3 regions of the Streptomyces sp. NPDC028331 genome follow, and region 2 is predicted to be linked to each of the others. Evidence: riboswitches for the same ligand, from Rfam matches in the RefSeq annotation. Region 2 holds a riboswitch; each other region holds the start of a gene.
The links. A riboswitch is a leader RNA that binds a small molecule or an ion and turns the genes downstream of it on or off. The one in region 2 is predicted to bind S-adenosylmethionine.
Positions count from the first base shown of each region.

Region 1: linked by a shared signal. The riboswitch ahead of thrC (threonine synthase) and the one ahead of ACZ4SW_RS36040 (putative leader peptide) in region 2 are both predicted to bind S-adenosylmethionine.
Region 3: linked by a shared signal. The riboswitch ahead of ACZ4SW_RS06910 (aminotransferase class V-fold PLP-dependent enzyme) and the one ahead of ACZ4SW_RS36040 (putative leader peptide) in region 2 are both predicted to bind S-adenosylmethionine.

Region 1 is NZ_JBVHTR010000016.1:128,906-134,726, forward strand. Features, by position in the region: gene otsB (trehalose-phosphatase) at 1-202, shown strand, start outside; gene ACZ4SW_RS23690 (alpha,alpha-trehalose-phosphate synthase (UDP-forming)) at 238-1,671, opposite strand; gene ACZ4SW_RS23695 (glucosyl-3-phosphoglycerate synthase) at 1,769-2,782, opposite strand; SAM riboswitch class I at 2,975-3,131, shown strand; gene thrC (threonine synthase) at 3,150-4,430, shown strand; gene ACZ4SW_RS23705 (MoaD/ThiS family protein) at 4,483-4,758, shown strand; gene ACZ4SW_RS23710 (cold-shock protein) at 5,208-5,411, shown strand; gene groL (chaperonin GroEL) at 5,788-5,821, shown strand, end outside.
Region 2 is NZ_JBVHTR010000041.1:19,181-25,001, forward strand. Features, by position in the region: gene ACZ4SW_RS36030 (ABC transporter permease) at 1-199, opposite strand, end outside; gene ACZ4SW_RS36035 (ABC transporter substrate-binding protein) at 203-1,822, opposite strand; gene ACZ4SW_RS36040 (putative leader peptide) at 2,021-2,152, opposite strand; SAM riboswitch class IV at 2,171-2,284, opposite strand; partial or broken gene ACZ4SW_RS36045 (DUF1684 domain-containing protein) at 2,375-3,103, opposite strand; partial or broken gene ACZ4SW_RS36050 (LLM class F420-dependent oxidoreductase) at 3,106-3,207, opposite strand; gene ACZ4SW_RS36055 (hypothetical protein) at 3,327-3,659, opposite strand; gene ACZ4SW_RS36060 (TauD/TfdA dioxygenase family protein) at 4,712-5,608, shown strand; gene ACZ4SW_RS36065 (ABC transporter permease) at 5,605-5,821, shown strand, end outside.
Region 3 is NZ_JBVHTR010000004.1:190,896-196,716, forward strand. Features, by position in the region: gene ACZ4SW_RS06895 (hypothetical protein) at 1-73, opposite strand, end outside; gene ACZ4SW_RS06900 (rhomboid family intramembrane serine protease) at 230-961, shown strand; gene ACZ4SW_RS06905 (Lrp/AsnC family transcriptional regulator) at 958-1,239, shown strand; gene ACZ4SW_RS06910 (aminotransferase class V-fold PLP-dependent enzyme) at 1,276-2,637, opposite strand; SAM riboswitch class IV at 2,837-2,953, opposite strand; gene ACZ4SW_RS06915 (hypothetical protein) at 3,044-3,214, opposite strand; gene ACZ4SW_RS06920 (PRC-barrel domain-containing protein) at 3,242-3,598, opposite strand; gene trpD (anthranilate phosphoribosyltransferase) at 3,689-4,753, opposite strand; gene qcrB (cytochrome bc1 complex cytochrome b subunit) at 4,891-5,821, opposite strand, start outside.

The DNA.
Region 1 (5,821 bases), on a different contig from region 2:
GGTCCTGTACGCGGGCGACGACCTCGGCGACCTCCCCGCCTTCGCCGCCGTCGACGAACTCCGCTCCGACGGCGTCCCCGGCCTCCTGGTCTGCAGCGGCAGCGACGAGGTCACGGAGCTGGCGAAGCGGGCGGACCTGGTGGTCGACGGCCCCCAGGGGGTCGTACGGCTACTGAGGTCGCTGGCCGAGAGGCTGGACTGAGGCGACCCCGCCGGGCCGCACCCGAAGGACAGCTCTCACGCCTGAAGTGCGGCCAACTGGTCCAGGAACCACCGGGCGGGTGGAAGCGCCGTGGCCTGCGCAGCCAACCGCTTCGAGCGCTCCGCCCGCTCACCCGCCGGCATCGACAACGCCTCGTGCAGGGCCTGTGCCGTCCCCCGGATGTCGTACGGGTTCACCGTCACCGCGTCGTCGCCCAGCTCCTCGTGCGCCCCGGCCTCCCGCGACAGCACCAGCGCGCACCCCTGGTCCGACAGCACCGGAACCTCCTTGGCGACGAGGTTCATGCCGTCCCTGATGGGGTTCACCAGGGCCACGTCGGCGAGCCGGTACGCGGCCAGGGAGCGCGCGAAGTCGTCCTTGACGTGCATCTCGACCGGGGTCCAGCCCGGCGTCCCGTACCGCTCGTTGATCTCGGCGGCTACCCGCTGGACCTCCGCCGTGTACTCCCGGTAGACGGCCAGGTCCTGCCGGGACGGGTACGCGAACGCCACGTGGACCACCCGTTCACGCCACTCCGGACGGGACTCCAGCAGCTCCTCGTACGCCAGCAGACCCCGGACGATGTTCTTGGACAGCTCCGTCCGGTCCACGCGCACGATCGCCTTGCGGGGGCGGCCGTCGGGGCCCGTGCCGATCTGCTCCCGCAGGATCGCCATCCGTTCGTCCACGTCCTGCCGGTGCGCCCGCTCGCGCAGGAAGTCCGCGTCCGCGCCCAGGCCGTGCACCCCGATCCGGGTGTCCCCGAGCCCGCCGACGAGCGCCTCGCAGCACCCGGCGAAGGCGTCGGCCCACCGCCGGGTGAGGAAGCCGAGCCGGTCGGCGCCCAGCATGCCGCGCAGCACCTGCTCGGCGATGTCGTCGGGCAGCATCCGGAAGTAGTCCACCGGCGCCCACGGCGTGTGCGAGAAGTGACCGATCCGCAGGTCCGGCCGCAGCTCGCGCAGCATCCCCGGGACCAGCGTCAGGTGGTAGTCCTGGACCAGGACCGCCGCCCCCTCGGCCGCCTCCTCGGCCAGCGCCTCGGCGAACGCGCGGTTGTACGCCTCGTAGGACGCCCAGGCGTGCCGGAACTCCCTGCCGAAGACCGGCTCCAGCGGCGTCTGGTAGAGCATGTGGTGCACGAACCACAGCACCGAGTTCGCGATGCCGTTGTACGCCTCGGAGAACACCGTCGCGTCGATGTCGAGCATCCGCACGCGCTGTCCGCCGGTGTCGGCCGGATCCAGTGCCCCACCCGTGCGGCGTACGGCCTCGCGGTCGCCGTCGTTCAGCGCCGCGCACACCCAGACGGCGTCCGTGTCCGGTCCGATCGCCGACAGGCCCGACACCAGGCCACCTCCGCCGCGTTTGGCGGTGAGCCGCCCCGACTCCTCCAGCGCGTACGAGACCGGGCCGCGGTTGGAGGCGACGAGGATGCGGGCGCCGTGGGCATGCTGCGTGGAAGCCATGCCTCGAAACCTAGCCCGAGCCCAAAACGCTCAAACGTTTGCTTCGGCCGTATGCGGAGTCGTGTCCGCCACGTCCGGGCGTCCGGCCGCGCACGGTTCAGGCCACCTTCCGCTCCATGTACTCCGCGATCTCCGCCATCGGCGGCCTCTCCTCCGTGTCCACCGAGTACGTACGCGGCTCGAAGCCGTCCTCCCCCCGTTCGAACTGGGTGAGGGACGGGCGGATCAGATGGCCGCGGGCCAGCCGGAGCTGGGCCGTGCGGTAGATCGCGGCGGCCATGCGGCCGAGCGCCTGGCTGTCCTGGTGGCGGTGCTTGCGCACACCGACGTCGACCTGGGCCAGCGCGTCCAGCCCCACCAGGTGCAGCGCGTCCACCAGCATGCCCAGCTCGACGCCGTATCCGACCGGGAACGGCAGCCGTTCCAGCAGGGAGCGGCGGGCCGCGTACTCGCCGCCGAGCGGCTGGACGAAACCGGCGAGCTGCGGCCAGTGCATGTTGAGCAGCGGGCGCGCCATCATTTCCGTGACCCGGCCGCCCTGGCCCGTCCGTCGCCCGCCACCGTCCTCGTGCGGAGCACCTTCGGCGCGCTTCTCCTCATCAGCCGGGTCACCCTCGGCACCGCCGAGCGGCCGGTCGTACATCGCCTTCACCAGGTCCACGCCCGGGTCGGTGAGCAGCGGGCCCACGATCCCGGTCACGAAGTCGGACGAGAACTCCTTCAGGTCCGCGTCGACGAAGCAGACGATGTCGCCTCCGGTGACGAACAGGGAGCGCCACAGCACCTCGCCCTTGCCGGGCACGGCCGGTATGCGCGGCAGGATCGTGTCGCGGTGCACCACTCTCGCGCCGGCCGCGGCGGCGACCTGGGACGTGCGGTCGGTGGAGCCGGAGTCGACGACGACGATCTCGTCGACCAGTGGAACCCGTCGCACGAGGTCGTGCCGGATGACGGAGACGATCTCGCCGACCGTCTCCTCCTCGTTGAGCGCGGGCAGCACGACGCTGACCGAGGAGCCCGAGGCCCGTTTGGCGGCCATGATCTGGTGGAGCGGGCGGTCGGTGACGGACCAGGAGCGGGTGCTCAGCCAGCGCTCGACTTCTTCCAGCACGGTCTGCTGCTCCTCACATCGATAGCGGGGTGGGGGTGAGTCGGGGACGGTCGAACGGTCTCTCTTGTGATCCATCTCGCGGTTCGGACGACTATCTCAACTCTCCCGGCCGTCGGTTACAGTCTTGAACAACGCCGGTGACCATCGCATGTCGGGGTCCGCCCCGCCCGCGCCGGCGAGACAACCACATACAGCTCATCCAGAGGGGCAGAGGGACACGGCCCGATGAAGCCCCGGCAACCCTCCAGTCGGCTCTCGTAGATCGCTGTCGATCGTCTTCGCGAGGCTCCCGGCTAGGGAAGGTGCCAATTCCGTCTCACGGCGAGATGCGTCGTGGGGAAGATGAGGAGAAAGGGCCTCGCCTGACATGGCTGTGCAGACAGTTGCAAGCACCACCGACTCCGTGAACCTCGGCCCCGCCGCGGCCCTGTCCTGCCGCGAGTGCGGACACCGGGTGCCGCTCGGCCCGGTCTTCGCGTGCGAGGAGTGTTTCGGCCCGCTGGAGGTCGCCTACGACTTCTCGGGCTACGACACCGAGGAGCTGCGGAAGCGGATCGAGGCGGGCCCCGCGAACATCTGGCGCTACGCGCCGCTGCTGCCGGTCCCGGCCGACGTCGCCGACAAGCCGAACCTCAACCCGGGCTGGACCAAGCTCGTCAAGGCCGACAACCTGGCGCGCGAGCTGGGCGTCACCGGCGGGTTGTATGTGAAGGACGACTCCGGTAACCCGACGCACTCCTTCAAGGACCGCGTGGTCGCCCAGGCGCTGGAGGCGGCGCGCGTCTTCGGGTTCACCACCCTGTCGTGCTCCTCCACCGGCAACCTCGCGGGCGCGGTCGGCGCCGCGGCGGCCCGGGCCGGCTTCCGCTCCTGCGTGTTCATCCCGCACGACCTGGAGCAGGGCAAGGTCGTCATGGCCGCGATCTACGGCGGCGAGCTGGTCGGCATCGAGGGCAACTACGACGACGTGAACCGCTTCTGCTCCGAGCTGATCGGCGACCCGGCCGGCGAGGGCTGGGGCTTCGTCAACGTCAACCTGCGGCCGTACTACGCGGAGGGCTCCAAGACCCTGGCGTACGAGATCGCGGAGCAGCTCGGCTGGGAGCTGCCGGACCAGATCGTGGTGCCGATCGCCTCGGGCTCGCAGCTCACGAAGATCGACAAGGGGCTGCAGGAGCTGATCAAGCTCGGGCTCGTCGAGGACAAGCCGTACAAGATCTTCGGCGCCCAGGCCGAGGGCTGCTCGCCGGTGTCGACGGCGTACAAGGCGGGCCACGACGTCGTCCGGCCGCAGAAGCCGGACACCATCGCCAAGTCGCTGGCGATCGGCAACCCCGCCGACGGCCCCTACGTCCTGGACATCGCCCGCCGTACGGGCGGCGCCGTGGAGGACGTGACGGACGAGCAGATCGTCGACGCCATCAAGCTGCTGGCGCGGACCGAGGGCATCTTCGCCGAGACGGCGGGCGGCGTGACGGTGGGCGTCACGCGCAAGCTGATCGAGAACGGCGTCCTCGACCCGGCGAAGACGACGGTCGTCCTCAACACCGGGGACGGCCTGAAGACGCTGGACGCGGTGGCCGACACGGGGCTGACCGCGACGATCCGTCCTACCCTCGAGTCCTTCCGCGAGGCCGGTCTCGTCTGACCTCCGCCCGCCACAACCCACCAGCCGTACCCCGACCGGAGGTCATCCCCCGATGAGCGTCACCGTCCGCATCCCCACCATCCTGCGCACCTACACCGGCGGCCAGGCCGAGGTCACCGCCGAGGGCGCGACCCTCGCCGAGGTCATCGAGGACCTGGAGAAGAACCACACCGGCATCGCCGCCCGGGTCCTGGACGACCAGGGCAAGCTGCGCCGCTTCGTCAACGTCTACGTGAACGACGACGACGTCCGCTTCGAGCAGGGCCTTCAGACCGCCACCCCGGACGGCGCGGGCGTCTCCATCATCCCCGCGGTGGCGGGCGGCTGACGGTCCTTCGGAGGCACGTACCTTACCGTCGGTAACGCACGTCACTCACTGTTCATCGAATTGCCCTCTCCGTGAGAGAAACGGAGGGGGCAATTCTGCATGGTTGAACGGGGTAGAGTTGGGGAACGCGCTCCCGGACTCCCCTTCCGGAACCGCGATCACCTGCCGCACGCCCGATGAGAAGTAGCCAAAGTGTGCAGGGCTTTTGAGCCATTCATTCCTTTTGCCGGGCCCGACTTGCCCTGCATTCAGGTGAATTCTCCGTACATTCCCGACCGGTCGTGCCCCGAATTCTCGTCCGATTGACCTGTTGCAGACGGCAGTTGGACAGATACATTCAGCCGCGGTCGACGCGTTCCGGCGCACGCCCCCAACCGTTGGGGGGTGAGGTCTGACCCGGATCCGCGAAGTGTGGATCTGTGCAAGGGCCAGTAATAGGGGAGTTAGGCATGGCTCAGGGCACCGTCAAGTGGTTCAACGCGGAGAAGGGGTACGGCTTCATCGCGGTCGACGGTGGTGCGGACGTCTTCGTCCACTACAGCGCGATCCAGATGGACGGCTACCGCACCCTGGAAGAGGGCCAGCGGGTCGAGTTCGAGATCTCGCAGGGTCAGAAGGGCCCGCAGGCGGACATGGTCCGCGTGACCGCCTGATACAACGCGCCGACGACTGAACTGTTCGACGTGTCGAGGGGCTCGTATCCCGTCCGGGGTACGGGCCCCTCGGTCGTGTCCGGGGTGCGGGCCCTCGGCCGTGTCCGGCCACGGCTCCTCCAGGGGGCGCGCAGCGGCGTCCACCTGCGGATCATGCTCCCGAGTTCACCCTCCGATACCCCGGAGCGGCTTGCACTCGGCAGGGGCGAGTGCTAATCATTGGCGTTAGCACTCTGAAGGTGAGAGTGACAACAGATGGACCGGGTCGGTGAGGCCGCGGGCCGGGTGGGGCAAGGAACCTCCGGCCGGGGCCGTCCGTCGCGGGCGCGGGCGCGGTCCGAAGTAATCACCCCCAGTCCTGGAGGGACCACTTCACATGGCCAAGATCATCGCGTTCGACGAGGAGGCGC
Region 2 (5,821 bases):
GCACCGGCTTGTCGAAGCCGTACTCGTGCCGCAGGGCGGCGATCTGCTTCGGGTCGACCTGCCCCGAGTCCATCCCGGCACTGGCCATCGCCGTGACCGGGTCGCCCGGCAGGTAGTCCAGCACCAGGAACGAGACCGTGTAGGCCGCCCACAGCACGCCGACCGCCTGCGCGAGCCGTTTGATCACATAGCGGCGCATGGGCTAGCCGATCCAGGTGTCGTGCAGCTGGAGCCGGCTGGAGGCGTCGAAGTTCAGGGCGTGCACCTTCTTCGACACCCCCAGCTGGGTCTGGAGCTCCACGACCGGCACGTAGTAGGCGTTCTGCACGATCAACTGCTGTGCCTGGGTGACGAGTTGTTTGCGCTCGGCCGTGTTGATGGTCGCGGCCTGCTCGGACAGCGCCGTGTCGAGGGAGCTCGGGGGCAGGTGGTAGAAGTTGGCCAGTTTGGTGGAGAAGGAGCTGCGCAGGATGTCGGGGTCGGCACGGGTCACGTTCCCCCATACCGCGTCGAAGTCACCCGACTGGAGTGTCGGGGCGAACTGCGTGACCTGGAGCTGCTTGAGGGCCACGTCGACACCGACGGCCTTGAGCTGCTGCTGGATCAGCTCCAGAGCGGGCTGGTTGGTGGCCGCGTTGGGGAACCACTTGATGGTCAGGCTCAGCTTCTTGCCGTCCTTGGTGCGGATGCCGTCGCTTCCGGTCTTCCAACCCGCCGCATTAAGAAGGGACTTGGCCTTGGCCGCGTCGAAGGTCAGACCGGAGGCGAGGGCGGCGTAGTCGGGCGTGGTGTGCGCGAGGACGCTGGTCGCCGGCTGGGTGCCGGTCGGGAACACGGTGTCGGCGATCTGCTGCCGGTCGATGGCGTAGAGGATTGCCTGGCGCACCTTGGCGTCCTTGAGAACAGGCCGTGAGTTGTTGAGGCCCAGACCGAACACGACGCCGGGGTTGGCCCGACGCTGGAGGGTGACCTGACCGCCCTTGAGCGCTGCCTCGTTGGCCTTGCCGACGCTGCTGATCGCGTCCACCTGACCGGACTGGAGACTGCCCGCCCGTACACCCGCCTCCGGTACGACCTTGAACACCAGCTTGTCCAGGTACGCCTCGCCCTTTTTGGTCCACAGCGAGGAACCCCAGGCGTATCCGGTGCGCTTGGCGAGGGTGAGCGACTGGTTCTGCACGTACTGCTTCAGCACGAAGGGCCCGGAACCGATCACGCCCTCACTGCACTTCTGCTGTGGGGTCCTCTTCGCGCTGGCCGAGGACTCGATGCCGAGCGAGTGCGTCGAAGTAGCCTGCAGGAACTGGGCGTTGGGCTGGCTGAAGGTCACCTTCACGGTGAGCGGGTCGACCACCGTGGTGCTCTTGACGCCGCTCAGGTAGCCCTCGGCGAGAGTGCCCAGGGCGCCGAGCTTCGGCACCGCGTCGAAGTTGTCCTTGACCACCTGCGCGGTCAGCTTCGAGCCGTCGCTGAAGGTGACGCCCGAGCGCAGATGGAAGGTGAACGTCGTGGCGTCGGAGCTGACGTCCCAGCTCTTCGCCAGCCACGGCACGATCTTGCCGGTCTTCGGGTCCTGGTCCGTCAAGGAGTCCACGATCTGGCGCACCGAGTAGATGGTCTCGTTGCTGGCGACCTGCTGTGGATCCACGCAGCCGGAGTCCGAACCTACCGCGAAGGTCAGGGTGCCGCCGGACTTGGGCTGCCCGGTGCCGCTGCCCGCTTCGCCGCCGCCCGATCCGCAGGCGGTGAGCAGAGCGCTGGTGGTCACAAGGGCGGTCAGTGCCGCCCACCGAGAGATTCTGACAGGGGGAAGTGCAATCACGGAGGGCTTCTCCTACTCGTGTCACCAGGCACGGTGGTGGTACGGGACACGGCCGTGCGTGGGCGTGCGGCCCCGGTCGGTGCGATGCCGACGCCGGGGGAACGCTGTGCAGACGGGGATCTGGGGAAATCGGGGATCAGGCGCAGACGGACGCGGCGAGGACTGCTGTCGGACTGCGACCAGCGGCGAAAAGGCCCGTCAGGCCGGACAGAGACAGCTGGTCGAGCGCTTGAGGTCGATGTGGCGCCGACGCGAGAGCCGGGAGAACACGGTGGCGCCGGCGAAGCGGGCGCTGAGGTCACCACCGTGCCGCATAGCTGTCCTCCACATGTCCGGCCCGGTCACGGGGCCACGCGCTTGCGGAGATCGTCGGTGATCCCGCCGGGCTTTCACCTGGAGCACCCCACCGCGCGGGAGGGTTGCCGGTCAGCGAGCCAGGGCTTGATGCTGACACTCAATGCCGTTCGTGATCGTACGGAGCGGTCTTGTCGTACGTCAATGGCGCAATAGAACGCCCTGTCAGGGCAGTTCGGGGGCGGAAGTGTGTCCGGCTCAGGAGCCGCCGCGTTCCCGGGGGATCTTCTGGCCGGCCTCGATCGCCACCGGCAGCCGGTTCTCGGCCGGGGCCAGCGGGCAGGTGGCGAGATCCGTGTAGGCGCACGGCAGGTTCGCGGCGCGATTGAAGTCCAGGACGACCGTGCCGTCGGCGGCGGGTGGCTCCAGGGACAGGGAGCGGTTGGCGGCGTAGGTGGTGACCCCGGAGGTCGCGTCGGTGAACAGCACCATCAGCCGACCCGGGCCGTGTCCCGGGAACGCGGTGAGTGACAGCCGGCGCCCGTCCAGTTCGAACTCGACCCGGCCCGGAGCGTCGTAGACCTGCTCAAGGCCTTCGACCGCGGCGCCCACGGTGGTCGGTCGTGGCGTGTCGAAAGGGTTGTAGCGGCCCGTCACCGCCCAACGCGGGCCGGGGGCGTAGGCGGGCGTTCCGGTGAAGGCCGTGCGCAGCGGCGCGTCCGGGTGCCGCGGGCGCACGATGTCGTGCCCGCCGCGCCGGGCGACCTCGATGACGGCGTCCCCCCAGACGGCGTTGACGCCACCGCGTTCGGGAAGCAAGCCGAAGCGGTGTTCACCGTGCACCGGCGTTCCGTCGACGAGCAGTTCCTCGCCGTCGTCGAGGTCTACGACGACCCCGTCGGGGCCGGTGCGCCACGCACCGGGTGCGTCCGGGTAGCGCTGGGGCCGGTCGTCGAGCCAGTGCAGGCCGGTGATCGCGAGGAACCCGCGGCCGACGTGACACCAAACCCTGCGGCCTCCTGGGCCGGTTGCACGGTGGCGTCGACCTGGTTCGGCGCGTCGGACGCGTTGAGCGCTACTCCAACAGTCATGTCAGTCAGAACGGGCACCGGGCGGACCCGCATTCCGGTCCCTGTGTGACAGCTTCTTGTCAGTCATGTGTCCTCCGTCCTCAGCCTTCATACTCAGTGGAAGGGGGCCGCCCCGGTGTTCAGCTCGCCTGCAGCCGGTCCCGCGCGGGCCGGTGCGTGAGAGGTTCGCGCAGGCCGAGGTGCTCGCGCAGGGTGGTGCCGGTGTACTCGGTGCGGTAGATCCCGCGTTCCTGCAGTTCCGGGACGAGCAGGTCGACGATGTCGTCGAGGCCGTCGGGGATGAGGTACGGCGTGATGTCGAAGCCGTCGAGCGCACCGTGCCGCACGAAGTGGGCGAACTTGTCGGCAAGACTGGACGGAGTGCCGACGTGCCCGCGCTGCGGACCCAGCGCGATGACGGTCTCGCACAGCGACCAGCCGCGCGCCTCCGCCTTCGCCCGCCACTCGGCCACGACGGCGCGCGGATCGGCGATGCGCCGGGCGTGCGCCGAAAGAGCCGTCGTTCTCGGTGACGACCGGATCCTCCTTCGGCCTGATCGGGTGAGTGGGCAGCGCGGCGCCAGGCCGCGGGGTGGGCGCCGTCGCCGTCGATCTCGACGGCGAGGTGCAGGGCGGGGCCGGTCAATGGGGTTCCTTCCGGGAAACACGAGGACGCGCGGCCACAGGGCCACGACGAGACAGCCGGCGGAACGGCCGGCAGGGTCAGGCGTGTACGGAAGGACAGACGGCGGCGGAGGTACGGGGGTAGTCGACATGCCGCCGGGTGATGAGCCGTGCAGCGGTGTACGCACCGCGCGGTGCCGCGCCCAGTACGTACATCAAAGCCTCCGGCTGTCAGGAATCTCCTTTTCAACGTGCGTCGTCCGCCCCCGCGAATGTCAAGGTCGCACATGGCGGAGGGGCGTCTCACCGCTGGGACGCCCGAGTGCCTTCTCGCGCCTCGACTCAGCGGATCCTGTGCGGCTGTCGGCGACGGTGGGCGAGCAGTACGAGCGGCGCCGTCGACAAGCGCAGAGGTTCTGCGTGTCCGCAATGCAAGACCTGTCCGGGAAAGCATTGACCAACGTGGTGGCCGTCTGCTGAACTCCCGTCCCATGAACCCGCGCGTGGACCTGACCCGGCGGCGCCACATCGATCTGGCGCACGTCTCCAGCGCGTTTTGTTGTCGCTGACCCGGCAAGTGGTCGTCGGCATGGGCCGGTGTGCGTAGTCGGCGCGCGCCGGGCTGAGGCGGAAACCGCCCGCACTGCGATGCTTCCCCACCGGATCGTCGTATCCACCTCCGGTGAGTTCTCCGCTTCGTATGAGCCGGGAGTCTCTTCGCGTACGCCGACCGGGTCGCTGAGAACGCGGCCGTAGCGGTCCTGCGATCACGCTTTTTCTCTCCGGCCCGGCCGATTCGGCGTTCCGCGTGCCGGGTCGATCAGTCCTGGGCGCTACCAGCGCCTTCATCCAGCTGCCCGGCACCCCTTGGTGTGCCCGTCCGTCCGGGAGGGACCCCCTCATGCCTCCGTCCATCCGCAAGCTCACCGGCCGTATCGGCGCAGTCGTCGAGGGCGTCGACCTCGCGGCGCCGCCGGACTTCTCGACGATCACCACGCTCCGAGACGCCCTCAACGAGCACAAGGCGCTCGTGTTCGACGACGTGCGGCTCGACAACGCCGACCAGGAGCGTGTGGCCGGGTGGTTCGGCGAGCTGACGACCGCTCATCCGAACGTGCCGGCGGCAGACGGCACGACGAACGTGCTCGCCGTCGACAGCGAGACCTCCAAGGCCAACGCATGGCACACGGACGTCACTTTCGTTGTCAACCCGCCGCAGTTGACCACGCTCCGGTCCGTCGTGATCCCGCCCTACGGCGGCGAGACCCTCATCGCCAACGCCGCCGCGGCCTACCGCGACCTCCCCGAACCGCTGCGCGCCCTCGCCGACACGCTGCGCGTCGTACACACCAACCAGTACGACTACGGGCGCCCCGCAGCCGCGACCGCCGGACAGCAGGAGTACGACCGCATCTTCGTCTCGACGCCCTACGAGGCCGAGCACCCGGTCGTGCGGGTGCATCCGCTGACGGGCGAACGCGGTTTGTTCATCGGCGGGTTCGCCAAGCGGATCGTCGGCCTGTCGGGCAGCGACTCGGCCGATCTGCTGCGTATCTTCCAGTCGTACGTAACGCGTCCGGAGAACATCCTGCGCTGGAAGTGGTCCCGAAACCAGCTGCTGATCTTCGACAACCGGATCACCCAGCACTACGGGGTGGACAACTACGACGACCACCCGCGCCGCCTCAACCGGGTGACGGTGGCGGGCGAGGTGCCGACCGGCGTCGACGGCCGCCGCAGTGAGCAAATCCTCGGCGACGCCTCGCACTACAGCAGCGTGCTGGCGGTGGCGGCATGACCGAGGTCCGCATCCCGGCACCGGCCGTCGTGAAGGGCCCGGACCCCGGGACGACGAACGCGCGGGAACGCGAGGTGTTCCTCCCGCGCGACGCTGCTCGCCGAAGTACGCTGCTGCGCACACTCCGCGAGCGCCTGCGCTGGCCGCTGGGCATCTACACGACCCCGGTCGCGATCCTCATCGCCTGGGAGGCGCTCGCCCGGGCCGGAGTGG
Region 3 (5,821 bases), on a different contig from region 2:
CATCGAAACGGGTGAGGTTGCCGCAGAGCGTGCAGCGCCAGCGGGTCGTCTCCGTCGGCAGGGGGACCGTCATCTGGGTGCTCTTCCTTCTTCCAGTCTCCGTGATGCGCCAGTTTCCCTGGAGCGTGTGGCTCGTAACCCTACGGCCTGCCGAGTACCCGCCGCCCGCCCGTTCCACGGCGGCGAGGCACTCTGTGCCGATCGGGGCGGTTGCGTCATGCTCTGTACCATGATCAGCACCTGGAGCAGGGCGGCCGTCGGAGCACTGCGCGGGCAGTCGGCCCCGGTGACCTACGGGCTGATCGTCGTGTGCTGTGTGCTCTTCGTCGTCGGACCGGCGGCGGGGCTGAATCCGGCCTACGGGACCGGGGACGCGCTGCTCGCCGCGCAGCGGGCCTACTTCGCCCGCTGGGGCGTGGTGCCGGTGGAGCTGTTCGGCGGGGCGCCCCGGGCCGCGCTCACACCGGTCACGGCGCTGTTCGTGCACGGGAGCTGGGTGCATCTGCTGGGCAACATGCTCTTCCTCTATGTCTTCGGAGCCATGGCCGAGGAGCGGATGGGGCACGTGGAGTTCGCCCTGTTCTATCTGGGCTGCGGTTACCTGGCGCTGCTGGGGTATGCAGCGGCGAACGCGGCGTCGGCCCAGACGCTGGTCGGAGCGTCAGGGGCGATCTCCGCGGTGCTGGGCGCGTTCCTCTTCCTCTTCCCCAAGGCGCGCGTGACCAGTCTCTTCCCGTTCCTGTTCTTCCTGCCGCTCAGGTTCCCGGCCTGGGTGGTGCTGCCGTTCTGGGCGTCCCTGCAGTGGATGGCGGCGGGCCGGGCCGCCCAGGGGCCCGGGGTGGCGTACCTGGCGCACGTGGTGGGGTTCTCGCTGGGGTTCCTCTACGCGTCGGTGCGCCAGGTGCGTACGAGTAGGGTGAAAGCACCAGCCGAGGCCCCCGAGGGAGAACAGCAGCCGTGATCACCGCGATCGTGCTCATCAAGACCAGCGTGGACCGGATCCCCGAGATCGCGGAGCGGATCGCCTCGCTGGACTCCGTCAGCGAGGTCTTCTCCGTCACGGGGACCTACGACCTGATCGCCATGGTGCGGGTGCGGGAGCACGAGGAGCTGGCGGACGTCATCCCCGGTCGGATCAGCAAGATCCCGGGTGTGGAGGCGACGGACACCCATGTGGCGTTCCGTACGTACTCCCAGCACGACCTGGAGGCGGCGTTCGCGATCGGGCTGGACTCCTGACCCGCTGAACGCCGCCTCACCGGCCCTGCGACAGCCTCAGACCGCCGGAACGCAGCGGCCGTTCTCCGTGCGGTACCGCCACTTCGCGCCGTCGCTCACCAGCTCCCGCACGGCGGTGACGAAGCGCTCCACGTGCTCGTCGGGGGTGCCCGCGCCGAAGCTGACCCGGATGGCGTTGAGGGACTTCTCGCCGGGCGCGGCCTCGGGAGCGCCGCATTCGCCCTGGGTCTGGGGGTCGCTGCCGAGCAGGGTGCGGACCAGGGGGTGGGCGCAGAACAGGCCGTCGCGGACGCCGATGCCGTACTCGGCGGAGAGCGCGGCGGCGAAGTGCGAGCTGTTCCAGCCGTCGACGACGAAGGAGATCACGCCGACGCGGGGGGCGTCGTCGCCGAACAGGGAGAGGACCCTGACCTCGGGGATCTCGGCGAGGCCCGCCGTCACCTTGCGGATCAGGTGCTGCTCGCGGGCGACCAGGGTGTCGAAGCCGGCCTCGGTGAGCGCCTTGCAGGCCGACGCGATGGCGTAGGCGCCGATCACGTTCGGGGAGCCCGCCTCGTGGCGGGCGGCCGTGTCGTGCCACTCCACGTCCACTCCCCCGTCCGTCCGGCGCGTGACCTTGCGGCTGGCGCCGCCGCCCGCGAGGTACGGCTCGGCCTGGCGCAGCCAGTCGGCGCGGCCGGCCAGTACGCCGGAGCCGAAGGGCGCGTAGAGCTTGTGGCCGGAGAAGGCGACCCAGTCCACGTCGAGGTCCTTGACGGACACCGGGTGGTGCGGGGCGAGCTGGGCGGCGTCCAGGACGATGCGGGCGCCGTGCGCGTGGGCGGCCGCCGCCAGTTCGCGCACCGGCCACAGTTCGCCGGTGACGTTGGAGGCGCCGGTGACGCAGACCAGGGCCGGGCCGTAGGGGTCGCGGTCGGCCAGCGCGCGCTCCAGGGTCTCGACGGCCTGCCGGGGGCTGCCCGGGGCGTCGAGGTAGCTGACGCGGGCGTCCCGCCAGGGCAGCAGGGAGGCGTGGTGCTCGGTTTCGAAGACGAACACCTGGCAGTCGGCCGGGAGGGCGGCGGCGAGCAGGTTGAGCGAGTCGGTGGTGGACCGGGTGAAGACCACCTGGTCGCTGTCGCGGCAGTCGAGGAACTCGGCGACGGTGCGGCGGGCGTTCTCGAAGAGGTCGGTGGAGAGCTGGGAGAGGTAGCCGGCGCCGCGGTGGACGCTGCCGTAGTACGGCGCGTACGCCGCCACGTCGTCCCAGACCCGCTGCAGGGCGGGGGCGCTGGCCGCGTAGTCGAGCGCGGCGTAGGTGACGTCGCCGCCGGTGACGAGCGGGACGGTGACATCACGGCCCAGGACGGGCAGCGGGGCACAGACGGACTGGTCGGCGGCAAAGGTGGAGACGGACATGGGGGTACTCCCGTAGGGCAGGCGAGACTCACCGGTGCCGGACGCGCGTGCGGGCGCAGGGTGTCGACGGCACGGGAAGGTGAAGAGAAAAAGGGGATGCGGAGGCGGGGCTCTGCGGCCCTAGCGCATTCGCTTGCTCACGGAAGGCTCCCTCGAACGACCAGGACCCCTGGCCCCACACCGTCCACGGTGTGCGAGGGGTCCGCGCTTGCCGCAGACCTCGCTGCCTGCGGCCTGGTCTTCACCCGGGGCACCCCGCCACGGACGGAGGGTTGCCGGACAGCCGGCCGGGGCCGAATGGCTGTCGCTCATGACCTGGTCAGGAAATTACGACAGGCGATCACCCGCCCGCAACTTCCGTCCGGATACCGGGACGGGATCCCCGGGGGAATCCCGTCCCGGTGTGTCAGCGGAGCAGGTGGTGGCGCGAGCGCCGTCCCCAGCGCATGCCGGTCAGGACGAGGCTGGCCAGGAAGACCACCACGCCGATGATCAGGAGGTAGAACAGCCCCTTCGCCACCGCGCCGATGATGCCCAGGACGACCGCTGCGAGGATCAGGAACAGCACGAACGCCATGGTGACCACTTCCTCAGGCCCGGCAGGTCAGCGGCGCGCGAGGCGGCGTCCGCGGTCGGCACCGGGCTCATAGGCCCTGTCGTAGTGTTTGAAGATCTCTTCTTCCCGCTCGACCGGCAGGACGTCGTCCACGCCGATGGACGGCGCCTTGCGCACCCGCCCCTTGGAGTGCGCCACCTGTACGTACCCGGGTCCCACGGTCGCCTCGTCGAGGGGGACGAAGACGAGCCTGTGCCGGGTCGGCATACCGGTGCGGACGGTGGCCATGGCCGGTGTGTCGGTGGTGGTGTCGACGTAGACCGCCTCCAGGGAACCGATTTTGCGGCCCTTGGCGTCGACCACGTCCCGGTTGCGCCACTCGCGGATATCGGCGGAATGGATCATGCCCGGCCTCCTTGCGCCCGCGGGGGAGCTGCCACGTATCTCACTGTACTCCCGCCAGCCTGACCTGGCCTTTTCCGCGGGCGCCCGGAGTCAGGCGTTGCTCGCGGCCACCCACCGCTCCAGGACCCGCTTGGCCGCGCCCGAGTCGATCGACTCGGCGGCCCTGGCCATGCCGGCACGGATCTGCTCCGCCAGCGGACCGTCCCCCGGGTCGAGCGCCACCAGCGCCGCCGCCGAGTTCAGCAGGACCGCGTCCCGGACCGGGCCCCTCTCGCCGTCGAGGAGACGGCGGGCGACCTCGGCGTTGTGGGACGGATCGCCGCCGCGCAGAGCCTGAACCGGTACCAGCTCGACACCGACGTCCCGCGGGTCGAAGGTCTCCTCGGTGACCTTGCCGTCGCGGACGATCCAGACGCGGGAGGTGGCCGTCGTCGTCAGCTCGTCGAGTCCGTCGTCGCCGCGGAACACCAGGGAGGAGTTGCCGCGCTCGGCGAGCACGCCGGCGATCATGGGGGCCAGGCGCGGGTCCGCGACGCCCACCGCCTGGGCCTTCACCTTGGCCGGGTTGGTCAGCGGGCCGAGGGCGTTGAAGACCGTCCGGATCCCGAGCTGACCGCGCGCGGCGGCGACATGGCGCAGCGCGGGGTGGAACTTCACCGCGAAACAGAAGGTGATGCCCGCCTCCTCCGCGACCTGCGCCACGCGCTGGGGCGTCAGGTCGAGGTTGACGCCCAGCTTCTCCAGGACGTCCGACGCGCCCGACGCCGACGAGGCCGCGCGGTTGCCGTGCTTGACGACCTTCGCGCCGGCGCCGGCCACCACCAGCGCCGACATCGTGGAGATGTTCACCGTCTTCGCGCCGTCGCCGCCCGTGCCGACGATGTCGACCGTGCGGCCCGACACCTCGATCACGTTGGCGTGCTCGTACATCGCCCGGACGACGCCGGTGATCTCCTCGACGGTCTCGCCCTTGGCCCGCAGCGCCACCACGAACCCGGCGATCTGCGCGTCCGTCGCCTCGCCGCGCATGATGCGGTCCATCGCCCAGGCCGTGTCGTCCGCGCTCTGGTCGCGTCCGTCGAGCAGGCCGTTCAGCACCTGGGGCCAGGAACGGCCCGCCGCGGTGTCGCCTCCAGCGGGATGCACAGCGCTCATAAGCCGCTCCTGGGTCGGTGTCCCGGACTACGGGACGCGAGTCTCGAACGAGTCCACCCTATCCAGCCCGGAGCACGGCGAAGGGCCCCGTCCGAACACCGGACGGGGCCCTTCGACCGCGGCGTGGCGTGCAGCGATCAGTGGTGGCCGTGGCCGCTCGTGATCTCCTTGTACTCCTCGACCGTGGGCTTGGGGATCTGGTTGTCCTCCCCGTAGTAGGCGTTGCTCAGCTTGGCGCGGAGCTTCTGCGAGCCCTTGATCTTCCGCTCGACGCCGTTCTCGTCGACCGTGGGGCCGATCTCGAGCGGCTTGTACTGCTCGTGCGCGGTGAGCGTGTGCAGCTGCTCCTGGCTGAGCGGCTCGTGGACCTCGATGAACTCACCGTGCGGCAGCCGCTTGATGATGCCCGACTCGCGGCCGTGCAGCACCTTGTCGCGGTCGCGGCGCTGGAGGCCGAGGCAGATCCGCTTGGTGGCGATGAAGACGAGCACCGGCACCACGAAGAACGCGACGCGGACGAACCAGGTGATCGCGTTGATCGACAGGTGGAAGTGCGTGGCCCACAGGTCGTTGCCACCGCCGACCAGCAGCACGAAGTACCACGAGATCCAGGCGGCACCGAACGCGGTGCGCGTCGGCGCGTTGCGCGGGCGGTCCAGGATGTGGTGCTCGCGCTTGTCGCCGGTGACCCAGGACTCGATGAACGGGTAGACCGCGATCGCGACCAGGACCAGCGGGAAGATCACCAGCGGGATGAAGACGCCCAGGACGAGCGTGTGGCCCGCGACGTTGATCTCCCAGCCTGGCATGGTACGGATCAGGCCCTCGGAGAAGCCCATGTACCAGTCGGGCTGGGCGCCCGTGGACACCTGGTCCGGACGGTAGGGGCCGATGGCCCAGATCGGGTTGATGGTGGCGATCGCCGCGATGGCCGCGATGACGCCGAAGACCAGGAAGAAGAAGCCTCCGGCCTTGGCCATGTACACCGGCAGCAGCGGCATGCCGACGACGTTGTTGTTCGTCTTGCCGGGGCCCGCGAACTGCGTGTGCTTGTGGTAGATGACCAGG